DNA from 4 places in the Sphingomonas oryzagri genome. Region 4 is predicted to be linked to each of the others. Evidence: predicted binding sites of a transcription regulator. Region 4 holds the regulator's gene; each other region holds the start of a gene.
The links. Region 4 encodes LexA, which represses DNA repair genes until DNA is damaged. Its sites were predicted from a motif close to GTTCCNCNCTTGTTCT; they were not measured.
Positions count from the first base shown of each region.

Region 1: a site for LexA is predicted at 2,245-2,260, ahead of QGN17_RS11080 (ImuA family protein). Genes of this name have one in related genera too.
Region 2: a site for LexA is predicted at 1,138-1,153, ahead of QGN17_RS17470 (DUF6771 family protein). Genes of this name have one in related genera too.
Region 3: a site for LexA is predicted at 2,252-2,267, ahead of QGN17_RS16085 (ImuA family protein). Genes of this name have one in related genera too.

Region 1 covers NZ_JARYGZ010000001.1:2,292,075-2,300,840, forward strand. Annotated here, with positions in the region: gene QGN17_RS11060 (hypothetical protein) at 1-36, shown strand, start outside; gene QGN17_RS11065 (SOS response-associated peptidase) at 62-724, opposite strand; gene QGN17_RS11070 (HIRAN domain-containing protein) at 798-1,205, opposite strand; gene QGN17_RS11075 (SOS response-associated peptidase family protein) at 1,483-2,142, opposite strand; gene QGN17_RS11080 (ImuA family protein) at 2,295-3,023, shown strand; gene QGN17_RS11085 (DUF6504 family protein) at 2,947-4,485, shown strand; gene QGN17_RS11090 (error-prone DNA polymerase) at 4,517-7,840, shown strand; gene QGN17_RS11095 (flavin reductase family protein) at 7,848-8,474, opposite strand; gene QGN17_RS11100 (hypothetical protein) at 8,663-8,766, opposite strand, start outside.
Region 2 covers NZ_JARYGZ010000003.1:103,227-108,803, reverse strand. Annotated here, with positions in the region: gene QGN17_RS17475 (hypothetical protein) at 260-643, opposite strand; gene QGN17_RS17470 (DUF6771 family protein) at 931-1,128, opposite strand; gene QGN17_RS17465 (hypothetical protein) at 1,771-2,115, opposite strand; gene QGN17_RS17460 (hypothetical protein) at 3,455-4,006, shown strand; gene QGN17_RS17455 (hypothetical protein) at 4,045-4,722, shown strand; gene QGN17_RS17450 (hypothetical protein) at 4,981-5,445, opposite strand.
Region 3 covers NZ_JARYGZ010000002.1:412,698-421,463, forward strand. Annotated here, with positions in the region: gene QGN17_RS16075 (error-prone DNA polymerase) at 1-20, opposite strand, end outside; gene QGN17_RS16080 (Y-family DNA polymerase) at 17-1,570, opposite strand; gene QGN17_RS16085 (ImuA family protein) at 1,491-2,222, opposite strand; gene QGN17_RS16090 (SOS response-associated peptidase family protein) at 2,370-3,029, shown strand; gene QGN17_RS16095 (hypothetical protein) at 3,026-3,901, opposite strand; gene QGN17_RS16100 (SOS response-associated peptidase) at 4,023-4,673, shown strand; gene QGN17_RS16105 (hypothetical protein) at 4,741-5,448, shown strand; gene QGN17_RS16110 (DUF6961 family protein) at 5,445-5,636, shown strand; gene QGN17_RS16115 (hypothetical protein) at 5,697-5,897, shown strand; gene QGN17_RS16120 (TFIIB-type zinc ribbon-containing protein) at 5,928-6,233, opposite strand; gene QGN17_RS16125 (hypothetical protein) at 6,279-6,794, opposite strand; gene QGN17_RS16130 (MerR family transcriptional regulator) at 6,861-7,265, shown strand; gene QGN17_RS16135 (cation diffusion facilitator family transporter) at 7,333-7,977, shown strand; gene QGN17_RS16140 (hypothetical protein) at 7,974-8,363, shown strand; gene QGN17_RS16145 (TolC family protein) at 8,426-8,766, shown strand, end outside.
Region 4 covers NZ_JARYGZ010000001.1:1,559,409-1,568,174, reverse strand. Annotated here, with positions in the region: gene QGN17_RS07625 (ComEC/Rec2 family competence protein) at 1-2,073, shown strand, start outside; gene QGN17_RS07620 (hypothetical protein) at 2,015-2,374, shown strand; gene QGN17_RS07615 (GNAT family N-acetyltransferase) at 2,379-2,939, shown strand; gene lexA (transcriptional repressor LexA) at 3,008-3,688, opposite strand; gene QGN17_RS07605 (molybdopterin molybdotransferase MoeA) at 3,744-4,946, opposite strand; gene moaC (cyclic pyranopterin monophosphate synthase MoaC) at 4,943-5,410, opposite strand; gene trpC (indole-3-glycerol phosphate synthase TrpC) at 5,407-6,198, opposite strand; gene trpD (anthranilate phosphoribosyltransferase) at 6,198-7,205, opposite strand; gene QGN17_RS07585 (anthranilate synthase component II) at 7,202-7,801, opposite strand; gene QGN17_RS07580 (methyl-accepting chemotaxis protein) at 7,880-8,766, opposite strand, start outside.

The DNA of each region.
Region 1 (8,766 bases), 730 kb from region 4:
ATCGGACGCTTTCTGGTGTCCGAAATCGGCGCCTGATCCGCGTACGCAACAGCTTTGAGGGTCAGAACAAGGTCGCGGGCGCGTCGGGTGCCGGCTTTGGCATCTTCTTCTTCACCCAAAGCTCATCGGTGCGGGTGATCTCGATCAGGTCATCGGGAAAGCAGCGCTTCTGGAATGCGACGGTGTCCTCGAAGCTGCCGTGAAGCCAGTGATCATATTCCTCCGGCACCAGCAGCACGGGCATCCGGCTATGGATCGGCCGTATCGCCTCGTTGCACTCGGTCATGGCACCGGAATAGACCGGCCCCCAGCCATATTGGTGATCGTCAGTCCATAGGCCAGCCCAGGCGAAGATCGGCTGGCCCTTCACATTGAACCAGGTGCGGGTCATCGACCCTTTCGGACCCTCGGCCTCGGCGAAGCCAGTCAGAGGGATCAGGCAACGCCCGCGCGGATTGACCGCATGCCGCTTCCACATCCCTTTCTCGAGGTCGGCGATATTGTTGACCGCCTTCGGTTTGGCTGTGGGAGCCATGGTTTTCAAGCGGACCGGGAAGTCCCAGGTCATCGATTGCATGATGCGTTCGCCGCCCTCCTCGCGGACGACCATGCCGGTACCGCCAGGAAAGACTTCCGCGCCGGCGTTCGACGCCAGGGGATTGCGAACATTGAAGTGCGCCGCGACCGCATCCGGGCCCAAGCGCTCGGTGTATAAGTTGCACATCGCGCGAGGATGACATGGAAGCCGGCGGCCGCCAATGCGGACATCGGCGTCCGCATCTCGACCGGCTTGCCCGTCAGGCGTCGGGCCAGATCTCGTCCGGATAGAAACTGTCGTCCCATTCCGGCGAGCGTCCGGCTGTTTGCGCAGGCCGCGATGGAGGAATGACGGGATCCTCGCCCGAGAAGCTCACCCGGATCAGCGCCCCGCCCTTCTCCGGCGCCTGGAACACCGCCCGGATCTCCTCGCCGAGCCGGATCTTCGATCCGATCCACCCACACCGTTCGGCGCTCAGATAGCCGATCTGGATGCCCCGTGCGCTGAACACGGCGACGGCCGACGGGTCATGCTTGTTCTTCGGTTCGGGAGCGAGCTGGATCGCTTCGCCCGCCGCGCACAGCGCGATCTCGAACAACCGGTTGCCGCCGTCCGCGTTGGGGTGGATGCCGCCGACGACGGACAAGGTCATATCGGGCCGGGCCATGACACGCGCTATGCCATGGCAGGACGATGCGCGCGAGGAACCTCTCCCCACGATCGTCGTTCTGCTTCCCGAGGACCGGACCTTTTGCCCCCCCGCTCTCCGGCCTCACGAATAAAGCGCCTCGTAGCCACCCGCCCCGGCTAAGAGGCGCCTTTTATTTCAGATACTTGCTATGGCCGAAGGTTGATCGTTAACCCTTGCGGGTGTAGATCTACGGCCAGGGCAAATGGGTCGCACGCCCCCGCCGGCTTTCCCGCCTGGCGGGGGCGGTTCCATTTTAGAGCAAAGCGAATTGCCGCTCGGTCGCGGGCGGTGCCACACCGCTCCCCCATAGATCGTCGGTATGATCGACCTTCATCCGCTCGGCCGCGAAGGGCGGCCGGAACTGGAAGCGGATGACGTCCTCGATCCCGCCGTGCAGCCACTGATCATATTCGTCGCGCTCGAGCAGCACCGGCATGCGATCGTTTGTCGGTGGGATGGCGGCATTGGCCTCCATCGTCATGCCAGCATAGACGGGCCCGAATTCAGGCGTTTTCCGGCAGAAGCCCGCCCATGTAAGGATGGGCTCTCCATGGACCGAAAACCAGGTGCGGGTCTTGGCGCGCGGCACGCCCTCCGGGTTCGCGAAATGGGTGAGGACGACTAGGCAACGGTAGCGGGTGTCGACGACCATCGTGTCCCACATCGAATTCGTGAGATCGGCGACCAACCCGATCCGGCCCGCCTCCTCGCCGCGCAACCGGGCTTCGCGTGTCAGGCGCGGAAAGCCCCAGTCCATTCTCCGCAGGATCCGCCGTCCCTTGCTTTCGAGGACGACGAGACCGGGCAGGCCCTCCCTGGTCTCCTCGGGCACGAGGAGACCAGCCGCCGGCTCGGCATCGAAATGCCGGGCGATATCGGCGATGCTGGCGCGGACGGTGTGCAGCCTCGACATGGCGTCCTCGGTTGCAGAACGATTCGATGCGGCCTCTCTAACATGGAACATAATTAGAACAAAGATACTGACGTCCATCTTGACTCTGGCGCCGGATCGATACGAACAAAGAGGGAACGATTCACCCCTGATCCGAGTCTTTTTCCATCGTCATGCGCGAGCCCCCTGCCCTTGCCCAGCTGCGTGCGCAGATCGCCGAGATCGAAGGCGTCGCCGCGCGCCATGCGCATCTGGCCTTTGGCGTGGAGGCGATCGACGCACTCCTGCCGGGCAGCGGCATCGCGGCAGGCGCGCTCCATGAGGTCGCCGGCAGCCGAGAGCTTGCCGATGACGCCGCCGCCACCGTCTTCCTCGCCGGCATCCTCTCGCGATTCGAGGGCCCGGTCTTCTGGTGCCTCAGATATCGCGACCTGTTCGCGCCCGCGCTCCATCTCGCCGGCTTGCATCCCGATCGCGTGATCTTCGTGGAAACGGCCAGCGACACCCATGTGCTGACCGCGATGGAGGAATGCCTGCGGCATCCGGGCCTCGCCGGCGTCGTCGGCGAACTCGGCAAGGTCGGTCTCACATCCTCGCGTCGCCTGCAGCTTGCAGCCGAAACGTCGGGCACACCTGCCTTCCTGTTCCGGCGCGCGAGCGATCCCGACAAGCGGACCGAGGGGAGTGCTGCCGTTACCCGTTGGCGGGTCCGCGCCGCGCCCAGCGAACAGCTCGGCATCCCGAGCCTCGGCCGGCCGCGCTGGGAGCTTGCGCTCGAGCGCGCCCGTGGCGGTGATCCCCATCTCTGGATCGTGGAGGGGTGCGATGCGCAGGGTCGTATCGCTCTTCCTGCCCAGCTGGCCGACAGACCGGCTGCGCAGGATGGCCGCCAAGCCGCCTGAGGCCTCGGCCCCGCTCGTCACAGCGCTGCCCGACCACGGCCGCCGCGTCATCGCGGCGGTCGATGCGGCGGCGCGCCAGCTCGGCATCCAGCCCGGCATGACGGTCACGCGAGCCCGTGCCTTCGCGCCGAACCTGGCGATCGTCGATGCCGATCCCGACGACGATCTCGAAGGCTTGAAGCGGCTCGCGCTGTGGGCGGGACGCCGATACTCGCCGCTGGTTGCCCCCGATCCGCCCGACGGCATCTGGATCGACATTACCGGCTGCGCGCACCGCTACGGCGGCGAGGAGCCGCTGCTCAAGGATATCCTGCGCCGCGTCGCGGCGTCCGGCACCACCATTCAGCTCGCGGTCGCCGATACAGCCGGCTGCGCGCACGCGGTTGCGCACCACGTGCCTTCGGGACGGCCGACGATCATCGCACCAGGCAAAGCGCACGCAGCGCTCTCGATCCTGCCGGTCTCGGCGCTCCGGATCGAGGCCGGCGTCGCCGAAGAGCTGCGCCGCATGGGCTTCGAGCGGATCGAGCAACTGATTGCGGCACCCCGCGCTCCGCTCGCCAAGCGTTTCGGCCGTCAGCTCTTCAAGCGGCTCGACCAGGCGCTCGGACAGATCCCCGAACCGATCGAGCCGATCTTTCCGCCCACCGTTCCGCGCGTCCGGCGCAGCCTGCTCGAGCCGATCGGGACGGCCGAGGCCTTCGGTCAGGTGATCGCCGACCTCGTCGGTGACCTCATTCCCCTGCTGGTCGGCGCCGGCATCGGCGTGCGCCAGCTCGACCTGCTGTTCGAGCGGGTCGACGGACAGTATCAGGTGATCCGCGTCGGCACCGCCTCCCCGGTCCGGGATGCCGCCCATCTTGCCAAGCTGCTCGCCCAGAAGATCGACACGATCGATCCCGGCATGGGCGTCGAGGCGATGACCCTCATCGCAGCGCTGGTGGAACCGATGGGTCCGACCCAGAGGACGGGCCTCATCGACAGCGGTCGGCGCGGACCGGATCTTGCTGCCCTGGTCGACGCACTCGCCAACCGCTTTGGTCCTGACCGGCTCTACCGGACACAACCGAACGCAAGCACCATGCCAGAGCGCGCGATCGGTATCGTCCCTCCACTCTCGCCTGCCGGTGATGCCGGCTGGGATGATGATTCGCCCCGGCCGGCGCGCATGATCGTCCCGCCCGAGCCGATCGAAGTGATTGCGGCGCTGCCCGACCATCCCCCGGCAATGTTCGTGTGGCGCGGCAAGCGCAACCGCGTGGCCCAGGCAGACGGCCCGAAGCGCCTCCATGGCGAATGGTGGCGTGAGGCCGGGCACGAGGCTGACATGCCATTTGCGGTTCGCGATTATTATCAGGTCGAGACGATAAGCGGCGGACGCTACTGGATCTTCCGCCTGGGCGACGGCGAGCGCTCGACGACCGGGCCGATGAAGTGGTTCATCCACGGCGCGTTCGCGTGACCGCCTTGCCAGTTGATCCGGGCGACGGCGCATGAGCGAAGATCCGCTCGAAGGCGCCCGCTATGTCGAGCTGCAGGTCACGACCCACTTCAGTTTCCTGCGCGGCGCCTCCTCGCCTGCCGAATTGCTCTCGGCTGCCGCTTTGCTTGAACTCCCCGCGGTCGGAATCGTCGATCGCAACACGCTGGGCGGCTTGGTCCGCGCCTGGGACGCGCAGAAGGTCACCGGCGTCCGCGCGATCGTCGGCTGCCGGATCGATCTCGTCTGCGGCACGTCGATCCTGGTCTATCCTACCGACATGGCGGCCTATGCCCGGCTCTGCCGTCTGCTCAGCATCGGCAAGGGACGTGGCGGCAAGGGCGCCTGCCATCTCCACTGGTCCGACCTCGACGACTGGGCGGAGGGGCTGATCGGCATCCTCGTCCCCGATCGGGCCGATGCGGAGACCGACCAGGCGCTGGCCCGGCTTGTGCGCGCGTTCGGGGCGCGCGCCTACATGGCGCTCTCGATCCGGCGCCGGCCGAAGGATGCCGTCCGCCTGCGCGATCTCGCCATCCAGGCCGCCGCCGCCGGCGTTCCGACGGTCGCAACCGGTGATGTCCTCTATCACAGCCCCGACCGCCGGCTGCTCCAGGATGTGGTGAGCTGCATCCGCGAGAAATGCACGATGGACACGCTCGGCCGGCGCCGCGAGCGCTTCGCCGATCGGCATCTCAAAGCCGCCGACGAAATGGAGCGCCTCTTCGCCCGCTATCTCGGCGACACCGCGCCGGTCGCGCGCAGCGTCGAGATCGCCCGGGCCTGCCCGCTCGATCTCGGCCAGCTCACCTACACCTATCCGGACGAAATTGGGGCGAGCGGCCTCACGCCGCAGCAAGAACTGGAGCGACTGACCGAGGAGAAGGCGCCGCAGCGCTATCCGGACGGCGTACCGGAGAATGTCCAGAGCCAGATCGATCATGAGCTTCGCCTGATCGCGGAGCTGAATTACGCCCCCTATTTCCTGACCGTCCACTCGATCGTCGCCTTCGCACGCTCGAAGAATATCCTCTGCCAAGGCCGTGGATCAGCGGCGAATTCTGCGGTCTGTTTCGTGCTCGGCATCACCTCGATCGACCCGGTGAAGTCCGAGCTGCTGTTCGAGCGCTTCGTCTCGGCTGAACGCCGCGAGCCGCCCGACATCGACGTCGATTTCGAACATGAGCGTCGCGAGGAAGTGATCCAGTGGATCTACGAGACCTATGGTCGCGAGCGCTCGGCGCTTACGGCCGTCGTTGCCCGCTTCCGCACCAAGGGCGCGCTCCGCGAGGTCGGCAAGGCTCTGGGGCTCAGCGAGGACGTGATCACCGGCCTGTCATCCCAGATCTGGGGATGGAGCCGCGAAGGCGTCGACGAGCGGCACGTCCAGGAGCTCAACCTCGATCTGACCGACCGGCGACTCGCGCTGACGCTGGACCTCGCACGAACGCTTCAGGACACGCCGCGCCACACCAGCCAGCATCCGGGCGGTTTCGTCCTCACCATGGGGCGGCTCGACGAGCTCGTCCCGATCGAGCCGGCGGCAATGGAGAACCGCCAGATCATCGAATGGGATAAGGACGATATCGACGCGCTCGGCTTCATGAAGGTCGACGTGCTCGGTCTCGGCATGCTCGGCTGCATGCGCCGCGCCTTCGATCTCCTGAGCGAAGACAAAGGGATCCAGCTCGATCTTGCCACCATCCCGAGCGAGGATCCCGAAACCTACCGGATGATCCAGCGCGCCGACACGCTGGGCTTCCAGATCGAGAGCCGCGCACAAATGGCGTCGCTGCCGCTCCACAAGCCGACGACCTTCTACGATCTGGTGATCCAGGTGGCGATCGTGAGGCCCGGCCCGATCCAGGGCGACATGGTCCATCCCTACCGGCGGCGCCGTGCCGGCCTCGAGCCAGTCGTCTATCCGACGCCCGAGCTCGAGCGCGTGCTCAAGAAGACGCTGGGCGTGCCGCTCTTCCAGGAACAGGCGATGCGCGTTGCGATCGAGTGCGCGGGCTTCACGCCATCGGAAGCCGATCTGCTGCGGCGCGCGATGGCGACCTTCAAGCTGACCGGCGGCGTCTCGCATTTCCACGACAAGCTCATCAACGGCATGATCGGTCGTGGCTACGACCGCGAATTTGCCGAAGCCACGTTCAAGCAGATCGAGGGGTTCGGGAGCTATGGCTTCCCCGAAAGCCACGCCGCCTCGTTCGCGCTGATCGCCTACGCCTCCTCGTACATGAAATGCCATTATCCGGATGTCTTCTGCGCGGCGCTGCTGAACGCGCAGCCGATGGGCTTCTACGCGCCGGCGCAGATCGTCCGCGATGCGCGCGGGCACGGCGTCGAGGTGAGGCCGATCGACGGCAATCACAGCCGCTGGGACTGCACCCTCGAGCCGACGGGTGGTCGGTACCACGCGGTGCGGCTCGGCCTGCGCTATGTCCGCGACCTCAGGAACGAGGATGCCGCCGCGATCGTGCTGGCGCGTGGAAACGAGCCCTATTCGACCGTCGAGGAAATCCAGCGCCGGGCCAATGTCAGCGGTCGCGTCCTCGACCGGATCGGTCATGCGGCGGGCTTCGCCTCGGTGCAGCGATCGCGCCGATCGAGCCTCTGGGACGTAAAGGGCCTCGGCGAGCAGGCCCTGCCGCTGTTCGCGGCCGCCGATGAGCGGGCCGGCAAGCTTCGACCCGAGACGATCGAGCCGGCGGTCGATCTCGTGCCGATGGAGCAAGGCGCGGAGGTGGTCGAGGACTATCGCTCGGTGGGACTGTCGCTCCGCGCCCATCCCGTCTCGTTCCTGCGCGACGAGCTGACGGCACGGAAGTTCATGCCCTGCGGTGTGCTCCGCGACATGAAGGACGGACGCTGGGTCAATCTTGCAGGCCTCGTCCTGCTCCGGCAGCGCCCCGGCTCCGCCAAGGGCGTCATGTTCATCACCATCGAGGATGAGACGGACGTCGCCCATCTCGTCGTGTCGACGAATGTCTTCGAGACATATCGCCGGGTGGTGTTTGGCGCGGCGATGGTGGGCTTAAGGGGTCAGGTCCAACGCGAAGGCGACGTCATCCATGTCGTCGTGCAGCGTCTCGACGATCTCTCGGACCTGCTGTCGAGCGTCGGCCATCGCAAGGACGTCGCGTCGGTCTACCCGGTCAGCCGGGCTGACGTGGTGAAGAACCCCATGGCGCCTGATCCGCGTGACCCCGCCGAACGGCCGCTCGGCCGCAAGCCCCGCGACCTCTATGACCCTGACCTGCGTCTGGGCTCGGGGATCATCCCCGGCCAGCCTACCGACGGCATCAAGGTCCGTTCTCGGAACTTCCGCTAGCGGAAACTCAAGCGATCTCATTTTCGGCGCGGAACGTCTTCCCCAGCTCGCCACGTGCCAGGCGATAATAATGCCGGAAATTGTAGATAAGCGGCGACCATTTGGCCGGATCGATGTGGCGCTCACCGGCAATGAGCTCCTCATCGACATGAACGTGCATGATCTCGATACGCGCCGACAGGCCTCCTCCCAACTCGTCCAGCTTGGCGCCACCAAGCCGATCGCAGCCCAGAACCCTTGCCTCCATCTGGACCGGACATTCGGCGACGCGATGGGGCTTCACCAGTTCGGCGACTTCAGGCGTAAAACCCGCGACGCCGAACTTGTCGCGCTCGGTATGAAACTGGCTTGCCTTCAGATCCGGCACCGGGTCCTTGGCGGTCAGCGGTGCGAGCTTCTCGACCTTCTCCCACATATCCGGACCCGGCAGATTGACGACGCACTCGCGGTGCCGCTGGAGGTTGTCCGCGGTCTGCGTCTCATCCAGAAGCCCGAGCGTCATCGTCCATCCCAGCGCCCAGAAGGATGAGATCGGAGCAAGGTCCGTCGTATCATCCTCATTGAGGGACGTGACGAGCGCCACGGGAGTGCCGAAATACAGGATCTTCGGCTCGATCGTGCGCTTCACACCCACGTCATGCTCCTAATCGCATGGCCCGCCAGAAAAACGGCCGCCGCCGCCTGAGGTTGCGACGAGCGGCGCGCTTAGGAATTGGCCGAGCATGGTCGGCTGCCAACCTCGATCGACAGCTCGACTGGATCCGGGGAACGGGCTGTCGAATCTTCGGCATTTCTAGCCATGCGAAGACGAGGCGAGAGGATCTATTGAATTGTCGCCATGGCCTGTTCGATCACGCTGAGCAGCTGATCGAACTGGCGCTCGCCCGTCGTCTCCACTTGCTGGCGGAACAGCTTCGCCTGGAGAT
Region 2 (5,577 bases), on a different contig from region 4:
GGCTAAGCGGCCGGAGGAGGATGGTATCGGAGCGCTGGTCCGTGGTGACTTCTCCACGGCATCCGGGGCGCAAATGTATGCGGCGTGGTGCAACCGGGAAGGGGCGCTCAACTGGAACGTCAACGGCGTAGGAATGCCCGTTTGAGCCAATAGAAATGTTTTACACCGCAGCGCTAACCTATTGATCTCCAATAGACGATTTTGGCGATGTTTTACACGAGAACGCGCAGATTTCAGCTATTCATGTCAGCTTGGAAGGCTAGCGGGGTTGTCGCATCATTCGAAGTCGTAACCGCTCCATCATGGCAGGGGGAACGTGAAGCGTGGTGCGCTTCTTTTTCAGCGCTCGATTATGATGATAGAACCACGCGACCATGTCGGCTCCGTTCTCAAAGGACGGCAACGGAGCATCGGCCTGTGACGGAGCCGGCCGGCCGGGAACGATCAGCACGTCGTCGCGCGATTGGCAGCATCGGCAGCGAAATCGGCGACGGGCGGCTTCGAGTTCAATAGGCCATCCTCTCTGTTCGAATTGACGCCAGATGCCGGCATCGATCTGCTCGGCGCGGGCGCACGCGTAACACCAGAGCCGGAGGTCGTAGCCGGCAGAGCAGATGTCCTTGAGCGTCGCGAATCGTGGCACCTGTAAAGCGTGTCAGGTGGAATCCTACATTGCCAGATCGTTGCCACCGCTACCCTAAGCCATTGATTTACATAAGGCGCATTCGAGGCGTCTGTGTGGCAATAGCCATTGAATTAATTCAAGATTTTGTGTCCACGGCGAAAACACGGGTTCGAGTCCCGTTGGGGTCACCAATTTAATAAAATCAAGCACTTAGCCTCCTTCCGGGGGGCTTTGTCGCGCGTGTTTGTCTCACACTTTTTTGGGTGGAGAGGGGCACAATAGCACCGATTCCACGGCGGCGCGGTTCAACGGATCGGTAGCGTCATCTGCCTTGCGTCGTTCGTCGGCGGCTCGGGTTCGCCAAGGCGGGCGACGATCAGCGCCGCCATCGTATCGGCTGCCCTTTCAACGAGAGAAGGGTTGGCGGCCGTCAGGGCCAGCCTCGCCCATATCGGGCTATCGGCGAGGATTTCGGCAATGCGTGCAGGTTCGATTCGGTCCATGCATCAATGAGAACATAAACAGAACCCGGTCGCAATTACACTTGGCGCTTGCTCTCTTGCCGCCGATGGGTTTCCGCGTTCGGCAAAGAGGGCGCATGTGTATCCAAGTCATCGATAAGAGGCTTTACAATGCACCTGCCAATGCGCTAATTACTTCGGACGGCAACGCCGTTTTATTTCAACAATTATGGAGTGTAATATCGAAAAGGAACAGAAGTTTGGCAAGCTACAAAACTTATATTGAGCTACATTGTAAAGATTGCGGGTATGATAGTCTGAACCCTGGAACTTGGCGTGAGCAAATCGCTGCATGTCCCGCAACCAATTGTAATCTGCATTCAGTAAGAGCGGTTCCCCGACATTGTATGAGGGGTGGGCAGATCGACCCTGCTGCCATCGCAGCCGTTATCGCCAAACTCGAAGCGATAGATCGAAGGAGGGCAGAAGAGGGCCGATAACCCTCGATTTGGCGTTGATTCGCCACCAGATGCGCACAGCCAAGGCATGTAGGGTATCCTAACCCGTCTCGTGCCTTCGCTGTGCGCTTTTGTAGGCAATTTGCCACCAACCTGCGAACGTCCGGATATGGTGGGTTGCGGGCGGGCAGGTTTTGGACGCGAGAAGTCGGGAGCTGACGCTCGGTTAAATGACTGCGATGCGCGGCTGGATACGCTCAGCCACCGCCGCCAGCACCTCTCGATCCCCTGTCGCCAAGGTCAGATAGCTGAGCGCGTGTTCGTAATAGACCCGCAGCGATGTCTCGTTGAACATCAGGACTCCTTCTACGAAATCCTCGCCATCGACATGAGCGGGTAGCGAGAGACATCCATCTGCGTCTTGTCCCAATGCCTCCGCAATTTCGCGGAGCATGGCGCGGAACGGAGTTGTGTAGTTGAAACTATTTAACACCCAGAAGACGAGTTCCCAGCCGCCTTGCGGATCAGCTTTGATCTCCAGTGGGGCGCGGACCTCGATCATCGGAAGCATGATGGCGGCTGTCAGGAGCCGCGTCCAGACGTTGAAACGGCGCCAACTGGGGCGACAACGGCCCGGCAGATTTTCCGCCCGAAACCCGTCAGGCCGCTTCCCGCGCGATTCGATTCGGCAGAGGCACCGGATCGGCATGGGATGGTGGAAAACGGCTGGACTGCTTTTGGAAATTGCTTGCCGCTTCTTTGCCGGTTCCCAAGGTGATCTCGATCGACTTCCTCTAGACGCGGCTATGAAACAGCAGGTAGAGTCCGAATGCCGTCAAGACCGCGCCGAGAAGCTACGAATATCACCAAAAGTTTCTGGTCTTTTGAGGAATCTGACCCCGTAACCTGAACGGCGAGACCGCTATTGATACATTCGACGGTTGCATATTGAACCCGCGAAATACCTTTCAAAGCCCTGTTGGCTTCACTGAGAACTGGTTCTTCGATCACTCTCCCATCTACCGTTATTCCACTAAGATATGCTTCCGCTTTTGCCGGCATTGTTAGCGAAACAGAATATCGCCCGATCCCTGCCCCGCAGTCCGTGGCGAAGGACTGAATGATATCGCTCTGAATAGGACCGGCATGCTTGTGGCTAGGGGCGGGCGGATATTTCTCTCCCGATAACAGCGAGAACGATACAACGGCGAGTAAAACTTTATGGAACATCGTTCCGCCCTGCGCTTGTCAGCGGAGCGTGATAAAGGAGCGAGGTTGCGTCGGCAATCAGCGAAATGCAAACGCGGCGTTCACGACCGCCTTTGGGGCGATAGCCGAACGGCTCAAGTGGCTATCGCTGGCGAATTGTGGCGGCCTGTTGCGCACGACGACTACGAGAACGCAAATACGCCCCACTCCACGCGATGGCGAGCGCTAAGATCATCCAGTAGGGCGAAAGATGCATAGAGGCGATCGCTGGGAGCAGCATCATTCCGACGATTAGGGTCGCGACGCCAATTCGCTCCATCACCGTGGTGCTTAACTTCATGGCTCTCCCGCTCGTTCCGATGACCGATTTGAGGTATCATGATCGTTTACGGCGATGGCTGCAATTGGGGCGAATGCGGTCAGCCCTATATCAATCATCCACAGTTGGAACATAACGCAAACTGATACCCATTGCGCCCGATCGTTGGCGCTGGCATTGATGCCTATGCGGTTCGGCAAAATCCAAACCGTGAGGCGTGGAAACCTCTTTGCCACAAGGTCCGGTCGAGTTTTCTCGGCCGGGTGGCATGCGCGTATGTCCAGCCGGTTCGCCGGTAAAGGTGCATGCGCCTTGTCCTTGTGCAGGGTTTCCAACGCCCGGCTCGCAGCCGGGAACGCCTCCTACAGGGACAGGGGGCGGCATGACGATACGAACAAAGCATGTGGTGGCCTTGACGGTGGCGGGTGCCCTGTCAGCCTGTGCGACGCCTGTAACGCCTCGCTACTCTGTCGGAACGGACAACGTGGTCGCGCTCCGCGACCTTCACGCTACAGGCATCAGCGTGGGCGCCTTCGAGGAACCTGCACAGGACGATGTGAAGTGCCGCGGTATCGGCCTCATGCGGATGCAGGACGGGCTTACCCATGCCCAGTATGTCGAGAAGGCCCTTGCCGACGAGTTGAAGGTAGCGGGCGCCTATGCGCCGCCACCGGGCAGGGTAATGGTCAGCGGGCGCCTGCTGCGCATCGATTCCAGTTCTGGCCTCGGTAGCGAAAACGGGCGGTGGTCGATGACGATCATGCTTACGTCCAGCAACGGCACCACGTTGACCATATCGAACGATTACACGTTCAGGGCAGGCTTTGCCGCCACCGCAGCGTGCAACAACGTTGCGCAGGCCTATGTACCTGCCGTGCAGGACATCATCGGCAAGGCGCTGGCCTCGCCCGACTTCCGAAATCTCATTCGATAGCGTCGGCACCACGCCGCAATCCAACGGGAGCAAAGCACATGCTCATTGTCGTTATCGTAGCCTTCGTCATCATCGGCGGCATCATCATGGGCATCATGCAATCCGAGGTACAGCAAGGGCATACGCAGGCCCTTGCCACGATCGACGGCTTCAACCCTGCTGTTAGGTTCGACGGGGGATTCGGCCCTAGCCTTGCACTCGATCCCGCTTCCAACCGCTTTGCGATTATGCGGGGCGCCAGCGTCAAGGTCTTCACCTTCGACCAGCTTGTCGCGGTCGAGATCGAGCGTAACGGCGGCTTGCTGACGCGCACCAATCGGGGGAGCCAAGCGAAGGGTGCGATCGTCGGTGGCGTGCTGCTTGGGCCTGCGGGCCTCCTTGTCGGTGGCCTGTCGGGATCGAAGACGACCACGGACCTCGTGAAGCGCCTATCACTCAAGGTCTTCACCAACGACCTTGTGCAGCCCGTCCATGAGATCGTGTTCTTCAAGGATGGACAGGGTAAGGAGCCGAACTCCATGTTCGTTCGGCGGGCGGCAGAACGCCTTGATGAATGGCATGGGCGCTTCCGCACCATCCTCGCGATGCAGGCAGCAGCGACGCCAGCCACGCAGCCCGAGCCTGTCGGCAAAGAGCAACCTGCGCCGATCGATACCCTGCCCGCCACACCGTCAATGCCGAAGGCGGGTTGGATGAGCAGGACGTTCGGTGCCTGACGCGCCGCCACCATCAAAGGTTTGGGCGATCAAAATTGATGCCAACTAGCACGCGATCGCCCAGCGAACCGGTTGAACGTATACCGTTCTATGGCCCGATGGAGACCAAAGTCGCGGTATGGCGCGGGCGGAAGGCCTCAAAATGCAATGATGCTTAGTGAGTGTTCTTCAGCCAAAGAGCGAGGTGCCAAAGCCGGTTTTCTAAAGCATGAGCGGGAGCGACGGACTATTGCATAGGCCTTTGGCTTGTTGCACTAATCAAGTTATGGCTATTCCACCTCCTCCCGAAGCCCTTACCGCCGCTGCAATCGCTGCTCCCGTCGTCAAGGAAGCAATGGACGGCTTTGGAAAGACACTTGCCAAGCAAGTAGGGCGTTTTGCCCGATCTTTCGTTGATAGAGCGGTGGTAGACCAGCGGGCGGTCATCGTAAGGTCTGTCAAATCATAGACTATGCCTTCGGGCGCAAGACGGAAGGTAAGGCGCTGTTCGTAAGCCTGACCCCGTTCGGTGAGCGCCTTGCGCATCAAGGACCTCGCAATGCGTTGGACCACCAGCGCCCCCACGATAAGACCGACGACGGCGAACTCCACCGACAGCCCGGCGTCCAGCCATGAACCCGACGCCCATGCCCCCACCGGAACGCCTACGGCCAACATAAAGATGAGGAGGATTAACTTGGTCTGCCGTGGCGACACGCCTCGCCGGGCCTTGATATAGGCCATCGCGGCGGAGCTTTCCCCGGCAGCCAAAACGCCCGTAGCTTCCACCCTATTCTCCCCTCAAAGCGGCTCGCCAGAGGACGCGACGAGCAGCTTTCCGCGATTGCTCTACGTTTGCATCGAAGGCGCTTGATG
Region 3 (8,766 bases), on a different contig from region 4:
AGCTCGGCATAGCCCGTCATGCGAAGGCGCCGTGGATGAACCAGCGCATCGGGCCGGTGGCCGCGCGCTCACCATCACCGAGACGAAACAGCCAGTAGCGACCGCCGCCCTCGACCTCGACCTGGAAATAGTCCCGCGTGCTGTAGGGAAGCCGCGCTTCCACGCCGCTATCGAGCCACCATTCGCCATGCAGGCGCTCAGGCCCCTCCCCTTGGACGACAGCATGACGTTGGCGCCGCCAGACGAACATGCGGGGTGGATTATCGGGCAGCATCGCGATCACGTCGATCGGCTCCGGCGGTTCGATCAAGCGGCCGGGACGCGGCAAATCGTCCGCCCAGCGCCGACCCTGCGCGGCTGCCAGCGCCGGCACCAGCTCGATCGTCCGCTCAGGCGCCGCCGCCGCACGCGGGGAGACACGATAGAGGCTGTGATGGCCGAAGCGGTTTGCCAGCGCGTCGACCACGGCGCCGAGATCGGGCTCGCGGCGCCCGTCGCGGGCTAGATCACGCTGGCTCGCACCGAGCCGATCGGTGAGCGAGGCGACGAGCATCATCGCTTCGACGCCCAGGCCTGGATCGATCGTCTCGATCTTCGGGGCTAGGAGCTTGACGATGTGACCAGCGTCGCGGGTTGGGCGTGCGGTCCCGACGCGGCGTGCTTCGACCTGCCCGTCGACACGGTGAAAGTAGAGATCGAGCCGGCGCGCGCCATGTCCGATGCGGGTCAGCTCGCGCGCGAGATCGTCAGCGAGATCCCCGATCACCTGCGCGAACGCATCGGCGGTGCCGATCGGTTCGAGAAGGCTGCGCCGCGCTCGCGGCACCTCGTTAGGGAAGATCGGTTCGATCGGCTCGCGCGCCATGCCCAGCGCCTGATCGAGACGGGCATAGAGCGAGCGGCCGAACCGCTTGGCGAGCGGACCACGGGGTTGGTCGAGCAACTGCTCAACCCTCTCGAAACCGAGCTTTCGCAAGCCCTCGACGATCCCAGCGTCGAGCCTCAGCGATGCGATCGGCAGCAGCGCCATCGCCCGGCGCTGGTCGCCGGGATCGATCACGATGGGCCGGCCGGCGGGAACGTGGCGCGCGACCGCGTGCGCGCAGCCTGGCGTATCGGCAACGGCAAGCTGGACCGTCAGGCCGGCCGCAGCGACACGGCGATGAAGCCGCTTCAGGAGCGGCACCTCGCCATCGAACAGGCTTTGACAGCCCGTGATGTCGAGCCAGATGCCATCGGGCGGATCGGGCGCAACGAACGGCGAGAAATGCCGCCCAGCCCAGAGAGCCAGCCGCTTGAGGCCGTCGAGATCGTCCTGGCGATCGGCATCGACGACCGCAAGATCGGGAACGAGCGAGCGGGCCTTGGTGACGGTCATCCCTGGCCGAAGGCCAAGCGCACGCGCGGCCGCATCGACCGCGGCCAGCACCTTGCGGCCATGATCGGGATGCGCCGTGACGAGCGGCAGGGTGCGGTCGGGGAGCGCCGCCTCAGACGGCGATGCGCCGCTCTTCCTGCGCAGCCGGTCGGTCGACCAGGCGGGCAGGTAGAGCGAGACGACCCTGCGCATCGCAGGCCTCCAGCAACCAAGTTCGCGGCTCACGCCCACGCGCGCGTTCGAGAGCCACCCTCCACCGCGCCCGCGCCAGCGCCGGGATGTCGAGCCGTTCGCTCGGCGCCGCCTGCACGCGCCAGCGGGTGAAGGCGGCCGATCCTTGCCCCTGCACGGCGGGGTCCGATGCACGGCGAAGCACAAACGCAGTCACCCCGGACGACTCCGCCGCAAGCTGGAGACGCTTGGAGGCTGTCGTGCCGATCTTGCCGATCTCGCCGACGACGCCCGCCAGCCCCGGCTGGCGCAAGCACTCCTCCATCGCGATGAGCACATTGGTATCGCTGCCCGCCTCGACCCAGATCACACGGTCGGGATGAAGTCCGACGAGATCGAGCGCCGGAGCGAACAGGTCGCGCCAGCGCAGGCACCAGAAGACCGGGCCGTCCAGCCGGGCAAGGACGCCGGCAAGGAAGATCGTAGCGGCCGCTTCGTCGCACAGCGCGCGGCTGCCGGCGATCTCATGCAAAGCGCCCGTCGCCAATCCCGCGCCCGGCAGATAATCGTCGATATCCGCGATACCGAAGGGCAGCGCATCGTGACGCGGTCCGACATGCTCGATGCCGGCGACGCGCGCGCGCAGTTCCTCGATGACGGCCTCATGCCTCATTCGTCCCAAGACTCGGATCAGTGTGAATCGTTCCTCCTTTGTTCTCCTCGATGGGGGCGGGAGTCAAGCCGGCCGCGCGTCTATTTGTTCTAATTTTGTTCTATGTTAGATTGGGCGCCGGTCGAGTCTCAGCGAGAGGTTTGCACGATGTCGAGGCTGCACACGGTTCGCGCGAGCGTTGCCGACATCGCGCGGCATTTCGACGCCGAAGCCCCGTCCGACCTGATCGTGCCTGATGAGACCAAGGAAGGGCTCCCCGGACTCGTCATCATCGAAAGGGAGGGCCGTCGCTTCTTGCGGTCGATGGATTGGGGCTTTCCGCGTTCCACTGAGGAAAGCAGGGCGCGCGATGAGCCGCCCGGTCGCGTCGGCATGGTCGCCGATCTGACCAACCCGATGTGGAGCAAGCTCGTCGTCGACCCACGCTATCGCTGCCTGATCGTCCTTACCCACTTCGCCAACCCGCTCGGGGTGCCGCGCATGAAGACCCGCGCATGGTTCTCGGTGCGTGGCGAGCCCATCCTGGCATGGGCAGGGTTCTGCCGGACGCTTCCGGACTTCGGACCCGTCTATGCCGGCATGACGATGGATGCGAACACCGCGATCCCGCCGACCAACGACCGGATGCCCGCGCTGCTCGATCGGCACGAATATGATCGCTGGCTGACCTGCTCGATCAAGGACGTCATCTGGTTTCAGAGACGCCTCCCCTTCGACGCCGAGCGCATGAAGGTGGACTATACCGAAGACCTCTGGAACAGCGGCGCCGCCCCGCCCGCGACGGAGTGGCAATTCGCGCTGCTCTAGTCGAGCTTGAGCGCCGGACGACCGAAATGATCGCGGATCACCTCGCGCAAAGCATCGAGCGCGAGACCCTCCCCCTTGATGAGATGGAACACCTGTTTCGCTTCGGCGAACCGTCCCTCGCCGGCGAACAGGGCGGCGGATCGAGCGACGATCTTGGCCTCGGTCATCGCCGCCATCGTGCCCTTGCAGTTCTTGCCGCCCAGACTGAACCACAAATCGGAAAAGCTCTGGTTGAGACCTCCGATCGGATCGTTGCCCGACGCGAGAGCGTGGTCGGCGCCATGCAGTCCGGCGCCGATGATGTATCCGAGGATACGGGCCGGCGTGCGCGGCGTGGTTGATGCCTCGACGCAGTTCGATCGATTGAGGCTGCAAAAGGAAGGGTGATGCTTGACGAACCCCAGCTCCAGGCAGCCGCTCAGCGGAATGTCGCCGTCGATCATGACCTCGACCACGATGTCTCGGCGTCGATACCAATCGCCGGCGACGGTCTGGAGCGGGCCGTCATCGACCGCCGGATCATATGGGACCAAGCCGAGAGCCGACCAGTCTGCGGGCTTGTCCGTCAACAGGAAGCGCGCGGTCTGAAGTCCGTACTTGATCGGTTCGACCCACATCAACGAACGAGTGCCTATCAGCGGCAGCCAATCGAAGGCGAACTCGACGCTTCCATAGCGTGCGCCGTCCCCCCAAGTGTTCGGACTAACCCAGACCACCCTGCGCCGGGTCGTGGCGAGGCAGCCCTCTCCGACAAGGCCGGGAGCGATTGTAACATCCTCGATGATCCGGCGGGCCAGTGTGACGTGCGTGACGTGCTGGACGCGATCGAGGGGCGACCAACGCGGATCGAACGGCTTGGGCGGGGCGGCCAATTTGCCACCGAACGGAGACCAGACAGGCATGGCGCCGTTGTGATGGCTTGCCGCCCCCCGTCAACCAGAGCGGCCGCATCGGGGACTCGGCGAGGTGATGCCGCCATGTTAGCTTTCGCCCATGTGTAATCTCTACACCGAGCGCAAAAGCACCGCCGAAGTCGCCGCCCATTTCGGCGTCGACGATCCGATGGACACCAATGCCGGCGAGGAGGTCTATCCCGGCGCACCTGGCCTGGTGGTGCGCGAGGAGGAGGGTCGGCGCGTTCTCCAATCGATGTCATGGGGCTGGCCTGTGCGGCTGAAGTTCATGAAGCCCGATTCGAAACCGAAGGCGATCAACAACTGCGCGGACATCCGCAAATCAATGTGGATCGGCTTCGCGCGCAAGACGCAATGGCGCTGCCTCATCCCTCTCACCGCCTTTGCCGAGGCCGAAGGTCCCAAGGGCGCGATGACCCGGACGTGGTTCACGCTCAAGGATCAGCCCATCTTTGCGTGGGCAGGCCTCTGGCGGCCGAGCGATGAATGGGGCCCGGTCTATTCCGGCGTCATGACCAACGCCAACGCAGCGATCGCCCCGGTCCATGACCGGATGCCGGTGCTGCTCATGCCGCACGAATACGAGCAGTGGCTCCACGGCAGCTTCGACGAGGCTCTGGCCTTTCAGGAGCGGGTATTCCCTGACGAGCTGATCGAGATCACCCGGACGACGGAGCTGTGGTCGCGGACAAGCAAGGCTGCCGAGGCCCAAGCGACCCTGGCACTCTGACGCCTTGACCAACCTTCACATCACCGTCGCGACCGCCGCCGAGCAGGCCAATATCTGGAAGGACTACGTGCTTCCGGTCGGCACCACGCTCTTGGCGGTCGCCTGCGGCTACATACCGGCGAGCCATCTCGCCCGGCGCGGAACCAAGGAATTACTCGCGCGGGACGAGAAGGCGCGACGCGATTCAGAGGCGAGAGCCGCGCGGCTCGGCTTCGTCAAACTCACCATCCTCGTGAATACGATCCTGACCTATCATCAGCAGGTCGAGCAGATGATCGCCAAGGCCGACACAGACGGCAACGGTGACATGGGAATTGCCGACCGCCTGTCGATCTTCCCAGGACTGGATCGCGACCCCGCCATCACCTTCGCAGCCGACGAGCTGGAAGTGTTCATCGCCGCGAAGCGTGCCGACTATGTCGATGACCTCGTGCTGCTATCTCGGCGTTACAGCGCCGTCCTGACCAATCTGGACCAGTTCGGCCGGCTCAAGACCGAGCTGCACTATGAGGCGGCAAAACGAGGCGTGACGAGCCGCGACATCAACCTCGTCAGCACCACCCGCCTCCATCTGACGCCGAGCGACGCCAACTACTTCCGCGTCAAGATCGACGAGCTGGAGCAGTTCGCCCGTCCAATGCGCAAGCTTCTTACCGAGACGGCGGACTTCGCCACGAAGGTCGCCGAACAGTATGAGCCGATCACCAAGGCCTATCTCGGCGCGGATGCCACGATCGGCTTCTCGCTTCCCGATCGCGAAGCTGCGAATCCATGAATCCCGAACATCAGCGCTGGGCCGAGGCGCTGCAGATCGAACGGCAGCACGGCGATGCAGCGCCGGACATCATCGCGTCGCGCGTGCAAGAGCTGGCCCTCGCCGGCGACGAAGCTGGCGTGCAACGCTGGATTGGCATCGCAACCCGATATGACTTGCTTCATCAGGATGACGGCGAGAGGCACTGACGCCTTGGCCGCGCGCCCCTCGCTCTAGAAACAGCCGCCCGCCCGCTGTAGGGCGTCGCCATGCAAAGACCGAAGTCCAAATGGCGGGCCGATCGCGGCGCGCGTGCGCTTAAAACCGTCAGCAGCATCGAGGCCTCGATCGCCCGGCTCGGCGCTGAGGATTTGCTCGATCTGCATGACATCTTCGCAGGCGATCCGGGGTCGCCCCTCGACACGATGGCCGTGGCCGAGATGCGAAAGCGCGAGCTGGCGATACCCTGATTGTCGCTGCCGAAACCCGGCCGCGCGTCCTCAATCGAACAGGCTGTGGAGGAAGCCCCGGCGCTTGCCGCGATGGCCGCCACCATGACCACCGCCATGTTCTTCCCGGCTACCATGACCGCCGAAGAAGTCGCCGCCGAAGCCCTGCGACGTGGGAGCGGATGCGGGCTGATCGGCCATGCTGCGCTCGATGATCTTGTCGAGTTCACCCCGATCAAGCCAAACGCCCCGGCATTGCGGGCAATAGTCGATTTCGATCCCCTGCCGTTCGCTCATCACGAGGTCGACCTGACAGTGCGGGCACAACATGCCGCCTTTCCTGGTTTCGTCGGTCATCATCCTTCTCCTTCCATTCTGGTCTAGTTCAGTTCCGCTCGACGATCAGTCGAGGCCGTGGGGAAGCCGCTGCGACTTCGGGAGCTTCTGAAGATCGGCGCGGGTCGCCAAGGCGCAGCTCGTCGTCGACCCGCACCGCGCGTCTTTGGCGATCGCGCGCTGGAGCCGCTTCGCAGCATCGCAGTTCATGCCTGGCGATCGCAGAAGCACCACCGATGCGCGAGGCTTGCCCTGTCCGAGATCGGCCAGGGTATGTTCGGTGTCGGCCCAGCTCCGATGCACGCCGCTCCATTTGGCGCCGTCGGCTTCGGGTTCGACGAAATAGATCGGATGGGTCGCAGGCAGCCCCTGCACGCCGGACTGCCAGCCCGGACCGCTCGGTAGCCGGCATTGAGGCGCTGCGCTTGCCGATGTCGCCCAGGCGGGCGCGACCAGCGCAAGCCCGATGCACGCGATACGCTTCATCATATCCTGTCCTTCCACGCTTCTGCGCGGCCGTGGATTGCGCGAATTGCCAGATCCCGCGCTTAAGGTGGCGTCGATGCTGGATTTCAGGACCATCCAAGCCGTCCTCTCATTGACTGCATGGCATGGACTATGAACCCTGAAGCTACTATAGGGTCAAGCATGAAGATCGGCGATCTTTCGAGGCTGACCAGCACACGGGTCGAGACCATCCGCTTCTATGAGAAGGAAGGTCTCATCCCGCCTCCCGGTCGCACGCACAGCAATTACCGCGTTTACGAGACATCGCATCTCAACCGACTGTCCTTCATCCGGCGCTCCCGCGATCTCGGCTTCACGCTCGACGAAGTGCGGAAGCTGCTTGCCCTTGCCGACGATCGCGAGGCGCCGTGCGCGGACGTCGACGCCCTTGCTGCCGAGCACATCAAGGAGATCGACAAGAAGGTGCGAGATCTGATGGCGCTCCGTGACCAGCTCGCGCGCAAGCTCAGCGATTGCGACGGTGCCTCGATCGCCGAATGCCGCATCATCGAAGCACTGGCGCCGGCGCCTGATCTTGCGGCTTGACGACGCTTGACCCTGAAGTGGCTTCAGGGTCCATAGAGCTTGCAACGTCGAGTCGGGAGAGACCGCTATGGACGATTGCTGTTCACGGAAAAGCGAGGCGCTGAATACGCTCGCCCAGAGTGAGCAGCGTCGCGTCCTCATCGTCGTCATGATCTTGAACCTCGCCATGTTCGTGGCGGAGTTCGGTGCAGGACTGGTGGCTCAATCGACAGCATTGATGGCCGACTCGGTCGATATGCTCGGTGACGCCATCGTCTATGCCCTGAGTCTCTATGCGATTGCTCGCGGCTCCCGCTGGGAGGCGGGCGCAGCTCTCGCCAAGGGCGGCCTGATCCTCGCCTTCGGGATTGTCATCATCGCGCAGAGCCTGCTGAAGATCAGCACCGGCGGCGCTCCGTCGAGCACGATCATGCTCGCCTTCAGCGGCATCGCGCTCGCCGTCAATCTTGCGTGCCTCGCTCTGCTCTGGCGCTTCCGCAACACCAACGTGAACATGTCGAGCACCTTTGAATGCTCGCGCAACGACGTTGTTGCCAATCTGGGCGTCTTCGTGGCGGGCGGTCTGATCGCGTTCACCAACTCGCCCTGGCCCGATATTGTGGTCGGGCTCGCGATCGCAGCCCTTTTCGTGCGCTCGGCGGTGCGTGTCCTTCGATCGGCTTGGCCCGTCTGGCGGCACGAGAGCCGCTCGACTAAAGTCGTGCTTCGATGAGCGCAGCACTTTCCTTCTTCGGTAACCAAAGCCGTGCTAAGCAGCGTACCGTGAAGCGCCTGCTCGCCATCTTTCTATCCCTGTTCCTCGCTGTGAACCTTGCTTACGGCACGGTGGCGCACGCGATGGAGCCGGCGGTGAGCATGGACAACAGCGTCGCCTTTGCGATGGGTCATACGCCAGGCGACGCCGATCAGGTGCCTGCCGATAGCGACAAGGGCTATCCCCATCATCATGCTGGATGCCACGGCCATCAGATCGGTGAGCCTGCGCGCGATTATGCGTCTCCTGTGGCCTGCGTCGTGAAGGTTACCCTCATGCCGGCGGCGAACGACAAGGTCGCTCCGGTGAGATCCACGCCCGAGAACCGGCCTCCCATCGCCTGACGATCCCCTGAATCCGTCGCCAGCCTGCGACGGACTTCCCTGGATTTCGTCAGGAGTCTTCCATGCATCGTGTCCTCGCGGCCCTTATGGCCGTGGCGTCATGCGCTTCGATAGCGCAGGCGCAGTCGTTGGCGTCTCAGCCAGCGGCGACTACCGAGAATGTCGTTACCCTCAATCAGGCGCTCGCCCTTGCGGGCACCGTCTCGCCGTCCCTCGATAGTGCGGCGGCTGGCGTGCGCGCCGCGCAGGAGGCCCGAACCGTCGCGGGTTTGCGGCCGAATCCGTCGATCGTCGTCGAGAGCGAGAATCTCGTTGGCACCGGCCAGTATCGCGGCGCACGCAGCGCCGAGACGACCGCCGGGGTGGCGCTTCCGATCGAGCTGGGCGGCAAGCGCTCGGCCCG
Region 4 (8,766 bases):
GGTGGCCGGACGGGGCGGGCGGTCGCGATCTTCGGGCTCTCCGTGGCGGCAGGATGCGGATTGGTCTGGTGGAAGGCGGAACGTGTCGGCGTGACGCCGCTGGCACGCGCCGGGGTCGCCCGACTCACCGCTACGATCGAGCGGGTCGAGCCGCTGCCGGCGCGCGGGGCGATACGGCTGACGCTGCTGCCGCGAACCCTGGTGACGGAGGGGAAGGGCGCGTCGGCGAACGCCCCCCTGCCAAGCCGCATCCGCATCAACGTGCCGATCGAGAATGCGGTGGCGGGGCTGATGCCCGGCGCCATCGTGTCGATCCGCGCGCGGCTGGTGCCGCCGCCCTCGGCCGCCGTGCCGGGTGCCTACGATTATTCCGCCGTCGCCTGGTTCGGCGGGATCGCCGCGACCGGCAAGGCGCTCGATCCGGTGACGCTGGTCCGTCCCGCGCCGCCTTCGCGCCCGTCGCAATGGCTCGCCGATATGCGCATCGCGCTCACCGCGCACATCCTGTCGAAGCTGCCGCCCGGCGAGAACGGCGTCGCCGCCGCGCTGATCACCGGCGACATGGGGGCCGTGACGCAGGACGATAACGAGGCGTTCCGCCGTTCCGGCCTCGCCCATTTGCTGTCGGTGAGCGGCCTGCATCTCACCGCGGCGGTCGGTGCGACGATGGTGCTGGCGCTCCGCCTGCTAGCGCTTTGGCCGCGCCTTGCCCTGCGCGCGCCGCTGCTGCTGATCGCGGCCGGCTGCGGTGCGGTGATGGGGACCGGCTACACGCTGTTGACCGGGGCCGAGGTGCCGACCGTCCGCTCGCTGATCGCGGCTTTGGTGGTGCTGGCCGGCGTCGCCCTGGGGCGCGAGGCGATGACACTCCGGCTTGTCGCGGCCGGCGCGCTGGTCTGCGTGCTGTTCTGGCCGGAGGCGGTGGCCGGCCCGAGCTTCCAGCTGAGCTTCGCCGCGATTCTCTCGATCGTTGCGCTTCACGAACTGCGCTGGGTCCGCGTGACTTTTGAAAAGCGCGAGGAGGCGTGGCCCCGCCGCCTGCTGCGCGAACTTGTCGCGCTGCTGCTCACCGGCCTCGTCGTCGAGGCGGCGCTGGCGCCGATCGCGATCTTCCATTTCCACCGCGCGGGCCTCTACGGTGCCGCCGCCAACATCGTCTCCATCCCGCTGACAACCTTTGTCATCATGCCGGCCGAGGCACTGGCGCTGCTCGCCGATATCGTCGGTCTGGGCGCGCCCTTCTGGTGGATGACGGGCAAGGCGCTCGCGCTCCTGCTGTGGATTGCGCATTCCGTGGGATCGCTGCCCGGCGCCGTCACCTTCGTGCCGACCATGTCGCGCTCGGCTTTCGCGCTGGTCGCGACGGGCGGGCTGTGGCTGGCGCTGTGGCGGACGCGCGCGCGGCTGCTCGGGCTGCTGCCGATCGCGATCGGGATGGCGATGACGCTGGCGGCGCACCCCGCCGACATCTTCATCACCGGTGACGGGCGGCATCTGGCGGTGCGCGGAGCCGACGGCCGCATTGCGCTGCTGCGCCAACGGACCGGCGACTATATGCGCGACACGCTCTCCGAACTCTCCGGGCGCGAGGGCGACGAGGCGGTGGCGCTGGACGATCTGCCAGGCGCGCGCTGCGGGCCGGACAGTTGCGCCGCGCTGATCGTGCGGGGCGATCGCGTCTGGCGCCTGCTGGCGACGCGCAGCGCCTATCGCATCGATCGCGCGGTGATGGAGCCGGCCTGCGCCGCCGCCGACATCGTCGCGAGCGACCGGCGCCTGCCGGACTGGTGCCGACCGCGCTGGATCAAGGCCGACCCGACGCTGCTCCGCCGGACGGGCGGCCTCGCCATTCAACTCGCGCGGCCGGGCGTGACCAGCGTCGCGGAGTTGCAGGGCGCGCACCCGTGGGCCATGCTGCCGCCCGATCATGACCCGGCTTCACCCCCTCGCTCCGACCCGTCCTACACCAAGCGTGCCTGGGCGGCGCGCGATCCCTGGCGCGACGATGGCCCTGATGACGACGGCCCTGCTGACGCTGGCGGCCTGCAGCGACCGCTCGAAAACGCCCGATAACGGGCAGGGGCCGGCCGTTGCCGTCGCCGCGAACGGCGCGGCCAGCGGTGGTAGCAACGCGGCGGCCGTGCCGGCTGGCAACGACGGCGGCATCAACCCGCTCGGCTCGCAGGCGGTGAAGGACGCGATCCACCGCGCGTTGAAGACCGGCCAGACCCAGCGCTGGTCCGACGCGGGCCTCGCCGGCTATGCCGTCCCCAGCCCGACCGCCGACGCGCGTGGCTGCCGTACCGTCCGCTACACGATCGACCAGCAGCCAGAGCGGACCTTCCCGATCATCACCGCCTGCGACGCGGGGTAGCGCCGTGCTCGGCCGCGCGACGGGGAGCATGACGCTTCGGGAGGCAACGGACGGGGATGCCGGCCGGATCGCCGCGGTGCATGTTGCCTCGTGGCGCGAAACCTACGCCGGTCTGATGCCGGACGAGATGCTTTCGATCATCGACGTGGATGCGCGCACAACCATGTGGAGCCGGGTTCTCGCCGATCCGCAGGCGGCGGGTTGCGTGGGCCTTTTCGTGGCGGAGGATCAGGGAAACCTGATCGGCTTCGGCGCATGCGGCCTGCAGCGTGACGAGGCGTTGGCCGAAGCGGGCTTCAGCAGCGAAATCGGCGCGCTGTACGTGCTACGCTCCCATCACGGGCGCGGCGTGGGGCGCTTGCTGATGGCGGCGATGGCGCGGAGGTTATTACTCCAGGCGCATCAGGCGGTGAGCCTCTGGGTGCTTCGCGAGAATGTCGCCGCGCGTGCCTTCTACACTGCGCTGGAGGCTGAACTCATAAGCGAACGCGTGGACGGGCAGAGCGGCGCGACGCTCGTCGAAATCGCTTATGGCTGGCGCGACCTGTCGCGCCTGCTTCGCTGAAGGCGATCCCCGATCAACCGCGTGCCACCCAGCCGTTCCGGCCAAAGCTCTTCCAAACCCCGTTCCACTCAATAGCGGCGCAGAAGCCCCGCCAGCTTGCCCTGCACGCGCACCTGCCCGGACTGGTAACGCTGCGGCGAGTAAGCGTGGTTGGCCGGATCGAGCCGGATCATCTGGCCTTCGCGGCGGAAATATTTGAGCGTCGCCTCGGCCTCGTCGACCAGCGCGACCACGATCTCGCCGTCGCGGGCGGTCTCTGTGCGGCGGATGAGGGCATAGTCGCCGTCGAGGATACCGGCCTCGATCATCGAGTCGCCCGACACTTCCAGCGCATAATGTTCGCCCGGCCCGAGCAGCGCTGCGGGGACGGGGAGCGTCGCCTGACCCTCCAGCGCCTCGATCGGAACGCCGGCGGCGATGCGACCATGAAGCGGTAGCTCGATCACGCTGTCGTTGGCGGCGGTCGGGATCTTGGGTGCTACCGAAGCCGGCGCGGGAGGGCTGGCCGCCGCCGCAGGCTTGGCCGGGATCACCCGCTCGGGCATCCGTAACACTTCCAGCGCACGTGCCCGGTTGGGCAGGCGGCGAATGAAGTCGCGTTCCTCCAGCGCCCGGATCAGGCGGTGCACGCCGGATTTCGACTTGAGGTCCAGCGCCTCCTTCATTTCCTCGAACGAGGGCGACACGCCGCTTTCGGCGAGGCGATCGTGGATGAAGAGGAGCAGTTCGTGTTGCTTGCGCGTCAGCATCGCCAATTCCTGTCTGGAACGGATGGCGAACGTGTAGGAAACCGAAACGAACCTGTCAATGCCCTCCAGCGTCGCGGAGATCGAGCATTTCCACCGATTCCCCGATCGCGGCCGGCGGAACATGCGGGGGACGAACGATCAACCCGTCCGCCGCCGCCAGCGCCATCAGCGCGGCCGAATCCTGCCCGTCGGGCGCGAAGGCGAGGCCGTTTTCGATACGCGCGCGCAGATAATCCTGGCGCTGGCCGTTGGCGGGCAGGGCCGCGCCCAATGTAACGGTACGGGGGCGGGGCAACGGATCGGCCGCGCCGCCCAGTTGCGCGATCAGCGGCAGCAGGAACAGGCAGGCGGTGACGTAGCTCGACACCGGATTGCCGGGCAGGCCGAGCACGATCGCGCCGTCCAGCGTACCGGCGAGCAGCGGCTTGCCCGGCCGCATCGCGACCCGCCAGAAATCGAGCCGTGCGCCGGCTTTCTCGAGCGCGGGGCGGACGAGATCGCGGTCGCCCACGGAGACGCCGCCGGTTGTCACGATGATGTCGGCCTGCGCGGCTGCGGTGCGGAAGGCGGCGGCGATCCGGTCGAGATCGTCGGGCACGATGCCCTGATCGCGCACCTCCGCCGGCCGGCCGGCGAGCAGCGCGGCGAGCATCGGTGCGTTGGAGGCGGGCAGGTTCGCGCCGGGTGTCGGCTGGCCCAGCGGCACCAGCTCGTCGCCGGTCGAGATCAGCGCGACGCGAGGGCGGCGGCGGACGGTGACGGTAGCATGGCCGCCGATGCCGGCGAGAGCGACATGCCGGCCGTCGATCTTCCGACCCTCGGCGATCAAGATTGTTTCGCTTTTGAAGTCAGTGCCTTGTGGGCGGATGTTGCCACCAACTCGGCGCGGCCCTTCGCCGTTCATAGTGAGCCGGTCGCCCGCGCGTTCCGCCTCTTCCTGCACCAGCACGCAGTCGGCGCCGTCCGGCACGGGGGCGCCGGTGAAGATCCGCGCGGCCTCGCCGGTGCCGAGCGGGCGATCCAGCCCGCCTCCGGCCGCGCTTTCGCCGATCACCGTCCACGGGCCGGGCCGTTCGGCGTAGCGGATCGCATAACCGTCCATCGCGGAGAGGTCGCGGCTCGGCTGATCGCGGAGCGCGAGCACGTTTCCGGCGGTCCAGCGGCCGACCGCATCGACCAGCGGCACCGTTTCGACCGGGAGGGGGGCGGCAAGCGCGAGCAGCCGCGCCTGCGCCTCCGCCACCGGCAAGAGGCTCATGCCCGCCAGTCGCCGGAGCGCCCGCCCGATTTGGCGAGCAGCCGCACCTCGCCGATCACCATCCCGCGATCGAGCGCCTTGGCCATGTCGTAGATGGTGAGCAATGCGACGGAAACCGCTGACATCGCTTCCATTTCTACGCCTGTGTTATGTGTGGTGCGCACGGTCGCCGTCGCGATCACCCCGTCGTCGCCGGCATAGAGATCGAGCGTCACGCCGGAAATCGGCAGCGGGTGGCAGAGCGGGATCAGATCCGCCGTGCGCTTCGCCGCCATGATGCCAGCGACGCGTGCGACCGCCAGCACGTCGCCCTTCTTCACCGCGCCGTCGCGGATAGCCGTCGCGGCTTGCCGAGACATGGCGATGCGCCCGGTCGCGGTCGCCTCGCGCGCAGTGGCGGGCTTGGCCGAGACATCGACCATGCGGGCGGCGCCCTGATCGTCGAGATGGGTGAGGCGGCTCATGCCCCGGTCAGCAATGCGCGCGTCGCGAGAGCGACGTCGGCCTGCCGCATCAGCGTCTCCCCGACGAGGAAGCGGTGGACGCCCGCCGCCGCCAGCCGATCGAGATCCGCCTTGGCCGTGAGGCCACTTTCGGCAACAATTTGCGTGCCTTGCGGCATGAGTTTCGCAAGGGATTCGGTCCGTCCGAGATCGACCGAGAAGTCGCGCAGGTCGCGATTGTTGACGCCGATCAACCGCGAGCGGAGGCGGAGCGCGCGCTCCAGCTCGGCCTCGTCATGGATTTCCACCAGCGCGTCCATGCCGTGGTCGATCGCGGCAGCCTCGATCTCGGCCATCGCGCCGTCGTCGAGCGCGGCGACGATGATCAGGATCGCGTCCGCGCCGATCGCGCGCGCCTCGGCGACCTGCCAGGGATCGACCATGAAATCCTTGCGGATCGCCGGCAGCGCGCAGGCCGCGCGCGCTGCGACCAGATACGCCTCGTCGCCCTGGAAGAAGGGCTTGTCGGTGAGTACCGAGAGGCAGGCAGCGCCACCGGTCTCGTAATCGCGAGCGTGGGCGGGCGGATCGAAATCGGCCCGGATCAGCCCCTTGGAAGGCGATGCTTTCTTGATCTCTGCGATCAGTGCATGGCCGGTTTCGGCCTTGCGCGACAGCGCCGCCGCGAAGCCACGCGGAGCCTGCTGGGCGCGCGCGGTCGCCTCGATCGCGGAGAGCGGGGCTTCGGCCTTGCGGCGCGCCACTTCGGCGCGCGTGGTGTCTAGGATCTTGTCGAGCACGGTTCCCATCAGAAGGCGATCCAGCGCTGGAGCAGGGCTTCGGCCGATCCGTCGTCGATCGCGGCACCGGCGATGTCGGCACCCTCCTGCCAATCGGTGGTGCGGCCCGCGACGATCAGCGCGGCGGACGCGTTGAGCAGCACCGCATCGCGATACGGCCCGGTTTCGCCCTGGAGAAGTCGCGCCAGCGCCGCGGCGTTGTAAGCGGCGTCGCCACCCCGGATCGCGGTGAGCGGGTGCGGCTCGACGCCGACATCGCCGGGCACGACATGCTCCTCGCGCCAAAGATCGGGGCCACCGCAGTCGCCCAAGCGGATGATGCGGCTGCCGCCCGCGATCGAAAGCTCGTCCAGTCCCTCGTCACCGGCCACGATCATCGCGCTCTCGGTGCCGAGCAGATCGAGCGCGCGCGCGACGGTGCCGAGATAGTCGGTGCGCGCAACGCCCATCAACTGGCGGGTGACGCGCGCCGGATTGCAGAGCGGGCCGACGATGTTGAATATCGTCCGCCGCCCGATCGCCTTGCGCACCTTCGCCAGCCGGCCGAGCGCGGGATGATGGGTCTGCGCGAAGAGGAAGCACAAACCCAGTTCTTCCAGGGACTCCTGCGCGGTCGCTGCGGCACGATCGAGGTTCAGGCCCAGCGCCTCCAGCGTGTCGGCGGCGCCCGCCTTGGAGGAGGCGGCGCGGTTGCCGTGCTTGGCCACGGGCACGCCGGCGGCCGCCACCACGATCGAGACGGCGGTCGAGATGTTGAGGCTGTGCGCGCCGTCGCCGCCGGTGCCGCAGACGTCGATCGCCCCGGCCGGGGCCGTCACTTCGACCATGCGCTCGCGCAGCGCGCGGGCGGCGGCGGCGATCTCGGTGGCGGTCTCGTCGCGCATCGTCAGGCCGGTGAGGAAGGCGGCGATCGCCTCTTCCGGCACCCGGCCGTCGAGGATGTCGGCGAAGGCGGCCTCGGCAGTCTCGAACTCGAGCGGGGTGGCGGGATCGGGGAGCAGCGCGACGATGCTCATGCGACTTCACGCTCCGTCACCGATATGCCGGCCAACCGCATGAAATTGGCCAGCATGGCATGGCCATGCTCGGTCGCGATGCTCTCCGGGTGGAACTGCACGCCGTGGATCGGCAGGCTTTCGTGGCGGAAGCCCATGATCGTGCCGTCCTCGCTGCGCGCATTGACGATCAGCGCGGACGGAAGATCGCCCTCCTCGACGATCAGCGAGTGGTAGCGCGTCGCGGTGAAGGGCGAGGGCAGACCCTCGAACAACCCGGTGCCGTCATGGACGACGCGGCTGGTCTTGCCGTGCATCAGCTGGCGCGCGCGGGCCACGGTGCCGCCGAAGCTCTGCCCGATCGCCTGGTGGCCGAGGCAGACGCCCAGCAGCGGCCTGCCGGCCTCCGCGCAGGCGGCGACCAGATCGAGGCTGATCCCGGCTTCGTTGGGGGTGCAGGGGCCGGGCGAGATGAGGAAGGCCTCCGCCCCGCTCGACATCGCCTGGCCGACGCCGATCGCGTCGTTGCGTACCACCTCGACGGCGGCGCCGAGCTCCTGGAGGTAATGAACCAGGTTCCAGGTGAAGCTGTCGTAATTGTCGAGCACGAGGATCATGATCGCGACTTAGCGCGGTGGGGCGTCGGTGCAAGAAACTAAAATCCTCTCGGAGCAAAGCTCGGAGAGGGGAAGAGGTCAGCCCTGATCCTGATAGGCGAGCTGGAGGATGCCCCAGTGTCGGCCGTCGACATGGATGGAGGCGATCACCTGCTTGAGCAGGATCACCCCGCCCGATGCCACGGGCCGGCGATAGGCCTTGATCAGGAAGGGCTGGGTCGTCTTGCACTGCCGACGCGTCGTCTCGTCGGTGAACATCTGCTGGTGGCGGCTATATTCCTCGTTCCACGCCCGATCGGCGCGTTCGGGCATCGACCGTTCCGGCATGGCGACCGCGCCGAACGCGTTGCGATCCGATACGGAGAGGCCGAAGAAACCGGGCAGCGCACGCGCCGCTTCCTGATGCGGGCGCGCGGCCGGCACCACGAACGGCACCACCGGATGATTGTATTTCTGCGGATAGCTGGCTGCGATCGGCCGGTAATCCTCGCTCATCACCTCCGCCAGCGTCACCTGGCCATCAGCGATCGCGCCTTCGATCCTGGCCGAGATGTCGGCCGCCATGCCGGTGGCGAAGCGGATGTAGGGCGAATCGGGAATATCGACGTCGCTCTCGGCGATATACTGGAGCAGCACGTTGGTGTCGTCCGACACGCTGCTCAGCAGCTTGCTGAGCTGGTTGAGATCGGTCGCGTTCTCGCTGCTGGTGTCGCCCAGCGCATCGATGCCGTGGCGCACGCCCGAAACCGCGCCGACCACCGATTCCATCGATCGCGCGACCGCGTCGGCATTGTCGCTGAGGCCCATCATCAGCCCGCCAACCTCGGCGGTCATCGCCTCGATCTGGCGGGTGCCGGTGTGCGCGGCGCGCGCCTTGTCGACGCCGCTCTCGATGCGATGGAGCATCACGTCGGCCTCATTGGTCAGGCCTTTCACCGCCTGGTCGATCTTCTGCGTGGCCGATG